Regions from separate parts of the Burkholderia sp. 22313 genome, predicted to be linked through region 1. Evidence: predicted binding sites of a transcription regulator. Region 1 holds the regulator's gene; the other holds the start of a gene.
The links. Region 1 encodes FliA, which starts transcription of late flagellar genes. Its sites were predicted from a motif close to CTAAAGTTTNNNNNNNNNNNGCCGNTA; they were not measured.
Positions count from the first base shown of each region.

Region 1 (4,386 bases):
TCGGCGCGCGTGCCGAAGCGACGGAGCCGGCTGCGGAACCGGCCGCGTTCGACGCCGATGCGCACGCGCTCGACGCGGCAGCGCCGTCGCCGGTTACGCCTGCTGTCACTGCCGATGCAACGCCGGCAGGCACGCCGGCCGCATCGTCCGAACCCGCGCCGTGGCTCGTCGAGCACGCGAAGCGCCTGACGCAGCAGCGCGAGGCGCTGATCGCCCGCGCGCAGGCGGCGCCGGCCGCAGCGCAAGCACCGGCCCGCACGCAGCCGGACGCCGCCGCCGCGACGCCGGCCGGCTGGGCGCGCGACATCGTGCGCGACGCCGAGCGCCGGATGCCGGGCGCGGCCGCCGCTGCCCGCGCAAGCGAAGCGAGCGCCGCGAGACCGATCGAACGCGCGGCCGAACGCACGCGCCTGTCCGCCGATGCGGCCGCCGCGGTGGCCGACGCGGTGAAGGCGCGCGTCGAGAGCATCGTCAACGACACGGTGATGCACGAGCTCGGCGCGATGCGCGGGATGATGGAAGAGCAGTTCGACAGCCTGATGTGGCACGACCGCCAGCGCCGCAGCCCGGTGCATGGCGCGCTGACCAGGCACCTGTTTTCGGCCGGCTTCTCCGCGCAGCTGGTGCGGATGCTGGTCGACAACCTGCCGTCCGGCGACGGCACGCAGACCTTCGAGCAGGCTGCCGACTGGGCGCAGTCGGTGCTCGCGGCAAACCTGCCGGTGCTCGAGAGCGAGGACGCGCTGATGGAGCGCGGCGGCGTGTTCGCGCTGATGGGGCCGACGGGAGTCGGCAAGACGACGACCACCGCGAAGCTCGCCGCGCGCTGCGTGATGCGCTTCGGTGCGAGCAAGGTCGCGCTGCTGACCACCGACAGCTACCGGATCGGCGGCCACGAGCAGCTGCGCATCTTCGGCAAGATCCTCGGCGTGCCGGTGCACGCGGTGAAGGACGCGGGCGACCTCGCGCTCGCGCTGTCCGAGCTGCGCAACAAGCACATCGTGCTGATCGACACGATCGGCATGAGCCAGCGCGACCGCGCGCTGTCCGACCAGATCGCGATGCTGCATGGCGCGAACGCGCCGGTGCAGCGCCTGCTGCTGCTCAACGCGACGAGCCACGGCGACACGCTGAACGAAGTCGTGCAGGCGTACCGCAGCGCGGGCGAACATCCCGACCTCGCCGGTTGCATCCTGACCAAGCTCGACGAGGCGACCCACCTCGGTGGCGTGCTCGACACCGTGATCCGCTACAAGCTGCCGGTCCACTACGTGTCGACCGGCCAGAAGGTGCCGGAAAACCTGTACGTCGCGTCGACCAAATTCCTGCTGAAGAGCGCGTTCTGTGTGCCGCGCGACGGCTCGCCCTTCGTGCCGCAGGACGAGGACATGCCGGCGCTGCTTTCCGCACTGACCGCACGTTCCACCGCCGAGCTGCACGAGGTGCGATTTGGATAAACGGATCATCGACCAGGCCGAAGGGCTGCGGCGCCTGCTGGCCGGGCGCGCGTCGCGCATCGTCGCGGTGACGGGCGGGCCGGCGGGTGTCGGCTGCACGTCCACCGTCGTCAACGTCGCGGCCGCGCTGGCCTCGCTCGGCAAGGACGTGCTCGTCGTCGACGAGCGCGCCGACGTGCAGTCGGCCGCGGCGACGCTCGCGGGCGCGTGGCTGCGCGACGGCGAACGCACGCGCGTCGCCGCCGGCTTCGGCCTGTGCGCGGCCGCGCGGCTCGCACGCGACGGCTACAGCGACTCGCAACTGAGCGACTTCATCGACGGCCAGGCCGACATCGTGCTGGTCGACGCGCAGCTCGGCGCCGACGGTGCGCTCTCCGCGCTCGCGCGCGAGGCGCACGACGTGCTGATCGTCACGCGGGTCGCCGCGCAGGCGATCACCGAGGCCTACGCGTGCATGAAGCGCCTGCATTTCTCGCACGCGGTCGCGCAGTTCCGCGTGCTGACCAATCACGTCGGCAGCCACGCGGATGCGAAGACCGCCTTCGACAACCTCGCGGGCGTCGCGAGCCGCTACCTGACGGTGTCGATCGCCGACGCCGGCTGCGTGAGCGCCGATCCGCTCGTCGAGCATGCGCGCGACCTGATGCATACCGCGGTCGACGCGTTCCCGTCGTCGGCGGCCGCGCGCGATTACCGGCAGATTGCCGCCGACCTGCTGTACTGGCCGATGCGTCCGGGTTCGGGCGCCGGCCGCGCCGTGCATGCGGGCGGCAAGCCGTCGTACGAGGCGGGTGCGGCCCACGCCGCGTGAGCGCCACCGGAAGGAGAGAGCCATGATGTACAACGCTCAGGGAAAAATGACCCAGGCCGACGTGCTCGCGCAATACGCGCCGCTCGTGCGGCGCCTGGGGCTGCAGCTCGTCGCGAAGATGCCGGCGAGCGTCGACCTCGACGACCTGATCCAGGCCGGCATGATCGGCCTGATGGACGCGGCCGGCCGCTACAAGGAAGACCAGGGCGCGCAGTTCGAGACCTACGCGACCCAGCGCATCCGCGGCGCGATGCTCGACGAGCTGCGCAGCAACGACTGGCTGCCGCGCAGCCTGCGCAAGACGTCGCGCGAGGTCGAGCACGCGGTGCACCAGGTCGAGCAGCACCTGGGCCGTTCGGCGAGCGAGACCGAGATCGCCGAGCACCTGAAGATGCCGCTCGACGAATACCAGGGGATGCTGCAGGACCTGCACGGCAGCCAGCTCATCTACTACGAGGATTTCGATCGCGCGGCCGACGACGAGCCGTTCCTCGACCGCTATCGCGTCGATCACGCCGATCCGCTGTCGGCGCTGCTCGACGACCACCTGCGCGAGGCGCTCGTCGAAGCGATCGAACGGCTGCCCGAGCGCGAGAAGCTGCTGATGTCGCTGTACTACGAGCGCGGGCTGAACCTGCGCGAGATCGGCGCGGTGCTCGAAGTCAGCGAGTCGCGCGTGTGCCAGCTGCACAGCCAGGCCGTCGCGCGCCTGCGCGCACGGTTGCGCGAACAGGCGTGGGTCGGCGCGGAGAACTGACCCTTTCTTGCGCCCACGCGCGCCGACGCCGCGCGTGGCGCGCGCGGCGCACAATTCCCGCGCCGATTTGCTACAATCGCTCCCGTTTTCCGAGGAGCGTTGCGACGGACCATCCTGCGTCCGCCAGGCTCGGAGAGCTTCACCAAGCAGCCGTGCGGCGAGATTCGCGCCGGCCCCGCTTCCTGAACGGCGCTCACGTCACCAATTTCTAGAACTTTTTTAGAAAGGAGGGCGTGATGAACGCCATTATCGATTCCAAGGCTTCCACCGATTACGTCGTCGCCGACATGGCGCTTGCCGGCTGGGGCCGCAAGGAACTGAACATCGCCGAGACCGAAATGCCGGGCCTCGTGCAGATCCGCGACGAATACAAGGCGCAGCAGCCGCTGAAGGGCGCGCGCATCGCAGGTTCGCTGCACATGACGATCCAGACCGGCGTGCTGATCGAGACGCTGAAGGCGCTCGGCGCGGACGTTCGCTGGGCCTCGTGCAACATCTTCTCGACGCAGGACCACGCCGCTGCCGCGATCGTCGAAGCCGGCACGCCGGTGTTCGCGTTCAAGGGCGAGTCGCTCGACGAATACTGGGAGTTCTCGCACCGCATCTTCGAATGGCCGAACGGCGAATTCGCGAACATGATCCTGGACGACGGCGGCGACGCAACGCTGCTGCTGATCCTCGGCGCGAAGGCCGAGAAGGACCGTTCGGTGATCGCGAAGCCGACCAACGAGGAAGAAGTCGCGCTGTACAAGTCGATCGCGAAGCACCTCGACATCGACGCGACCTGGTACTCGACGCGCCTCGCGCACATCAAGGGCGTGACCGAAGAAACCACGACCGGCGTGCACCGCCTGTACCAGATGGAAAAGGACGGCCGCCTGCCGTTCCCGGCGTTCAACGTGAACGACTCGGTCACGAAGTCGAAGTTCGACAACCTGTACGGCTGCCGCGAGTCGCTCGTCGACGGCATCAAGCGCGCGACCGACGTGATGATCGCGGGCAAGGTCGCGGTCGTCGCGGGTTACGGCGACGTGGGCAAGGGCTGCGCGCAATCGCTGCGCGGCCTCGGCGCGACCGTGTGGGTCACCGAAATCGATCCGATCTGCGCGCTGCAGGCGGCGATGGAAGGCTACCGCGTCGTGACGATGGAATACGCGGCCGACAAGGCCGACATCTTCGTGACGGCGACCGGCAACTACCACGTGATCAACCACGATCACATGAAGGCGATGCGCCACAACGCGATCGTCTGCAACATCGGTCACTTCGACTCGGAAATCGACGTCGCGTCGACCCGCCAGTACCAGTGGGAAAACATCAAGCCGCAGGTCGACCACATCATCTTCCCGGACGGCAAGCGC
Region 1 covers NZ_JBQEON010000024.1:54,194-58,579, forward strand. The annotation lists gene flhF (flagellar biosynthesis protein FlhF) at 1-1,457, shown strand, start outside; gene ACTJKF_RS20070 (nucleotide-binding protein) at 1,450-2,268, shown strand; gene ACTJKF_RS20075 (RNA polymerase sigma factor FliA) at 2,291-3,025, shown strand; S-adenosyl-L-homocysteine riboswitch at 3,111-3,227, shown strand; gene ahcY (adenosylhomocysteinase) at 3,262-4,386, shown strand, end outside.

Region 2 (4,386 bases), on a different contig from region 1:
CTCGACGCGCTGCGGCTCGACGCCGTGGTCGTCACGTCGCAGGACGAATACATCACCGAATACCTGTCGCGCCGCAACAACCCGCGCTACGCGGTGTCGGGCTTCGACGGCTCGGCCGGCTGCGGGATCTTCCTGAGCGCGGCGACCGCGCAGGCGCTCGGCCTGCCGCCGTTCGTGCTGTTCGTCGACGGCCGCTATCACCTGCAGGCCGAACAGCAGTGCGACCCGGCGCAGGTGCGGATCGAGAAGCTCGGGATGCACGTGACGATCTGGCAAGCGCTGGCCGACTGGCTGGTCGCGCACGCGAGCCGGCTCGCGCGGGTCGGCTACGACGCGCTGCGGATCAGCGTCGGGCAGCGCGATCGGCTCATCGAGCGGACGCAAGCCGCGTCGCTCGACTGGACGAGCCTCGTCGAGCGCGAGATCGACCGCGCGATCGCGCTGCCGGGCTGGGTGGTCGAGCGGCCGATCTTCGAGCTGCCGGACGCGATGACCGGCGCGAGCGTCGCGCAGAACCTCGACGCGCTGAATCGCCGGCTCGCCGCGCACACCGGCGCGGCGCCCGGCCGGACCGCGTTCTTCACGTGCGCGTCGGACGATCTCGCGTACCTGCTGAACAGCCGCGGCTATCACATTCCGAATGCGTCGTCGCACCTGGGCTTCCTGTTCGCGATCGGCGAGCAGGTCGCGCTGTTCTTGCCGGAAGGTTGCGACGGGTGCCCGGTCGAGCTGGCGTCGTATCCGGCGCTGCACGTGATCCGGCGCGATTTCGCCGAACTGGAGCGCTTCCTCGCGCAATTCGCGGTCGATCACGTGTGCTACGGCTTCGAATCGGTCAACTGCGCGCTCGTCGAGTCGGTGCGCCGCGTGTGGCCGCACGCGCGCCACGCGGATTTCAACCCGGTCGAGGCGTTGCGGGCCGGCAAGACGCCGGCGGTGCTCGACCGGTTCCGCGACGCGTTCGCGCGCAGTTCGGCGGCGATCGCCGAGACGATGCGCTGGGCGAAGGCCGGGGAGCCGGGGCAGCGCCATACCGAATACGACCTGGCGCGCGCGATCAACGATGCGTACGGCGCGCGCTCGGCGGTCGCGCTGACGTTCCCGTCGATCGCCGCGAACGGCGCGAACAGCGCGTTCGCGCACTACACGGCGGCGAGCGCCGACGTCGCGCTGACGGAAGGCGAACTCGTGCTGCTCGACAGCGGCGCGTACTACGACGCCGGTTTCGCGACGGACTGCACGCGCGTCGTGCTGCGCCGCACGCAGCCGGAGACGGTCGCGCAGCCGTGGCAGCGCGAGATCTACACGGTCGCGCTGAAGGCGTGCATCAAGGGGCTCGTCACGCGTTTCCCGAAGACGGCGACGGGCGGCGACGTCGATGCGGCGGTCCGGCAGGTGTGCCGCGACCATGGCTACGATTTCGGCCACGGCACCGGGCACGGCGTCGGGATCCACGTGCACGAGGGCGGCGTGCGGTTCGCGCCGGGCGCGCAGCACGGACTGGTGCCGAACGCGGTGATTTCGGTCGAGCCGGGCATTTACTTGCCGGGCAAGGGCGGCGTGCGGATCGAGAACATCGTGATCGTGCGCGCGGACGATCACGCAGCGGACACGGTGGCGTTCGAGAACCTCGTCACGGTCGGCTACGACTGGGACCTGATCGACGTCGACCTGCTGACCGACGACGAGCGCGCGTATCTGCGCGACTACGAGCGGCTGTGCGTGGAACGCGGGACGCAGGTCACGGCGTGTCCGCTGCTGTAAGACGGGGCGGGGGCGCGCGGCCGCGGGCGGGCCGCGCGATGCACGGCCGGCGCATCGGCGCGCCGGCGTGACCGGTACGTCAAACCGTCAGCGCGTCAGCGCGGAGACGCGCCCGTCGGGCCCGTAGACGCCGGCCGGCGCGGGCGTCGAGCGCAGCACCGCAAGCGCGCGGTCGTTGTAGTCCATCCGGATCCGGATCAGCATCCCGTTGGTCGCGTTGGCCTGGCGCGCGCGTTCGGCGGCCTGCAGCAGCAACTGCCAGCGGCCGGCGAGGCGTGCATCGCGCTCGGCGGCCTGGTCCATGCCTTTCTTGCCGGCCGGAAAGCCGAGCGCGGACAGCTGCGTGTCGCGCGTGCGCTCGAGCTGCGCGAGCCGGTCGATCAGCACGCTCTTCTTCTCGACGATGCCGGGCAGCATGTCGAGCGGCTGTGCCGTCGTCAGTGCCTTTTCCTCGTAGGCGAGCAGGGACGCGAACGCTTCGACCGTCGCGTGTTCGTCGTTGACCGTGGCCAGCAGCTCTTCTCTCATCGCGTCATGCTCGTCGTGCCGGCACGCGTTCCCGCATGCCGGCAAACCAGGGGACCGGTCCGGGCGTGACGGGCCTCGGGCCGGCTCAGTTGCCCTGCGAGCGCTGCTGTTGCAGCAGGTCGCGGGCGGTATTCAATACGCCGTCGGCGATCTTGTTCACGTCGATCGTCAACGTGCCGTTGTTCAGCGCGTCCTTGATCGACTGGACGAGGGCCGTGTCGATGTCGGCGCTGCCGGAGGCCGACGCCGAACGCAGCTGGCCGGACAGGCCCGACAGGTTCACGGTCGTGTCGCCGCCGGTCGATCCAGCGTCGGCCGCCGGTGCGGACGACGACGAAGCCGCGCCGGATTGCGCGCGGGCCGCGCCGTTGCCGGTCGGCGCGAGTGGGCTCGGGTTCGGAGTGGAATCGATCTTCACGATGGGTTTCCTGTACGGTATGACCCAGATAACGGCCGGGTCGGCCCGAACTTTAGCACCGTGAGCCCGAAATTCTCCGAATAAACAATTCTTTGCAATCTTGCGGCGGGATCCGGCCCTACAGCGGAATTTCCACGGTTCCGGCGTCCTTCACGATCGCCGTGACGATCTGCCCCGCGGCCATCCTGACCCGCACCGACTGGCCCGGTGCCGCGTTCGCGAGCGCGCTGCCCTCGGCCGAGATCGTGAAGCCGGGCCCGGCCGCGACGACCCGCACCGACTGGCCGGCCGACACCGACGCGGCGCTCTTCAGCATGTCCTGGCGCAGCGGCAGCCCGGCCGCGATGCGCGCGAGCGCGGTCGCGCCGACCGCCTGCGCGGGATCGGTGATCACCGCGAGCGGCAGCACCGTCAGGTCGCCGTCGCGCGCGACGAGGTCGGCCGCGGTGAGCGGCTCGCCGGGCGTGATCTGCCGCGCGGCGACGTAATAGGTGGCCTGCACGGCAACCTTCGCCTGCAGATAGACCGTCCACGGCCGTTCGCCCGCGCAGCGCACGCCGACCGTCGTGCGGCCCCACAGGCGCGCGCCGGTCGGCAGGAACGGCTCGAGCGTCGTGCAGGCGGCGAGCCCGCGCGGAAACGCGGCCGCGACGGTCGCGGTGGTCTTGCCCGGCAGGCCCGCGACCTGCTGCTGCAGGAACGCGAGGGCCGTGCGCCGGATCGACTCGGGGTCCTGCTGGCCGGGCGGCGTGGCCGCCTGGGCCGGGTGGGCGGAAGCCGCCGGCGTGCGCGGCGCCGGCGCGGTCGAACCGGCGCGCGCCGCCGCCATGCGCGCGGCGACCGCCGGCCGAGCGGCATTCGACGCGGGTTCGGCCGTACCGGCGACGACGGTCGCGACGCTGCCCGGGTCGACTGCGCGCTGCGCGCCATACGCGGCGTTCGCGCCCGCGGCTGCATAGACGGGGCGTGGCGCCGGTGCCGGCACGGTGGCCGGCGGCGGAACGCTCGTCACGGCCATCGCGCCGGCCGGCTGCGGCGCGTAGCCGGTAGCGGCCACGCCGGCCGTACCCGCGGCGCCGCCCGCCATCGCCATGCCCGTCCCGACAGCCGCTCCCGCGTTCCCGCCGAACTGCCCGCCGCGCGCCGCATTCGCATGCGCGAGCGCGGCTTCGGCCGACTCGCCGCGTCCGGGAATCACGATCATCCCGTCGTCCGCGTGCGCGACCGGCGCCGCGAGCCACAGCGCCGCGGCGAGCGCGAACGCACGGCGCACCCGCATGCCGCGTCCGGGGTTCCCGCGAAGTGCGCTGCCTGTCATTGCCGTGTCCTCGAAGCCGTTGATCCGATTCGCATTCTAGGGAGCGCGGCCGTCGCGCAAACGATGAATAGAGGGGGCCTTTGCCGCGTTATTCGCCCGATTGCCGGTTGCGCCCGGCGCCTACCATCGCTGTCATGGAAAAAAGCCTCTTGGGTTGCCATCCGGCGCAAGGGGCGTGCAGCGCTTCATACGGAGAGACGCACACATGCTGGACAAACTCGATGCCGAATTCGCGTTCGGCCGACAGGCGCTCGACGTGCGCGCCTATCGGCAGGAACTGCTGTCGTCGAACATCGCGAACGCCGACACGCCCGGCTACCAGGCCCGCGACGTCGATTTCGCGTCGACCCTCGCGCGT
Region 2 covers NZ_JBQEON010000015.1:120,711-125,096, forward strand. The annotation lists gene ACTJKF_RS14910 (M24 family metallopeptidase) at 1-1,764, shown strand, start outside; gene ACTJKF_RS14915 (flagella synthesis protein FlgN) at 1,852-2,292, opposite strand; gene flgM (flagellar biosynthesis anti-sigma factor FlgM) at 2,378-2,710, opposite strand; gene flgA (flagellar basal body P-ring formation chaperone FlgA) at 2,829-4,028, opposite strand; gene flgB (flagellar basal body rod protein FlgB) at 4,234-4,386, shown strand, end outside.
Region 2: a site for FliA is predicted at 2,740-2,766, ahead of flgM (flagellar biosynthesis anti-sigma factor FlgM). Genes of this name have one in related genera too.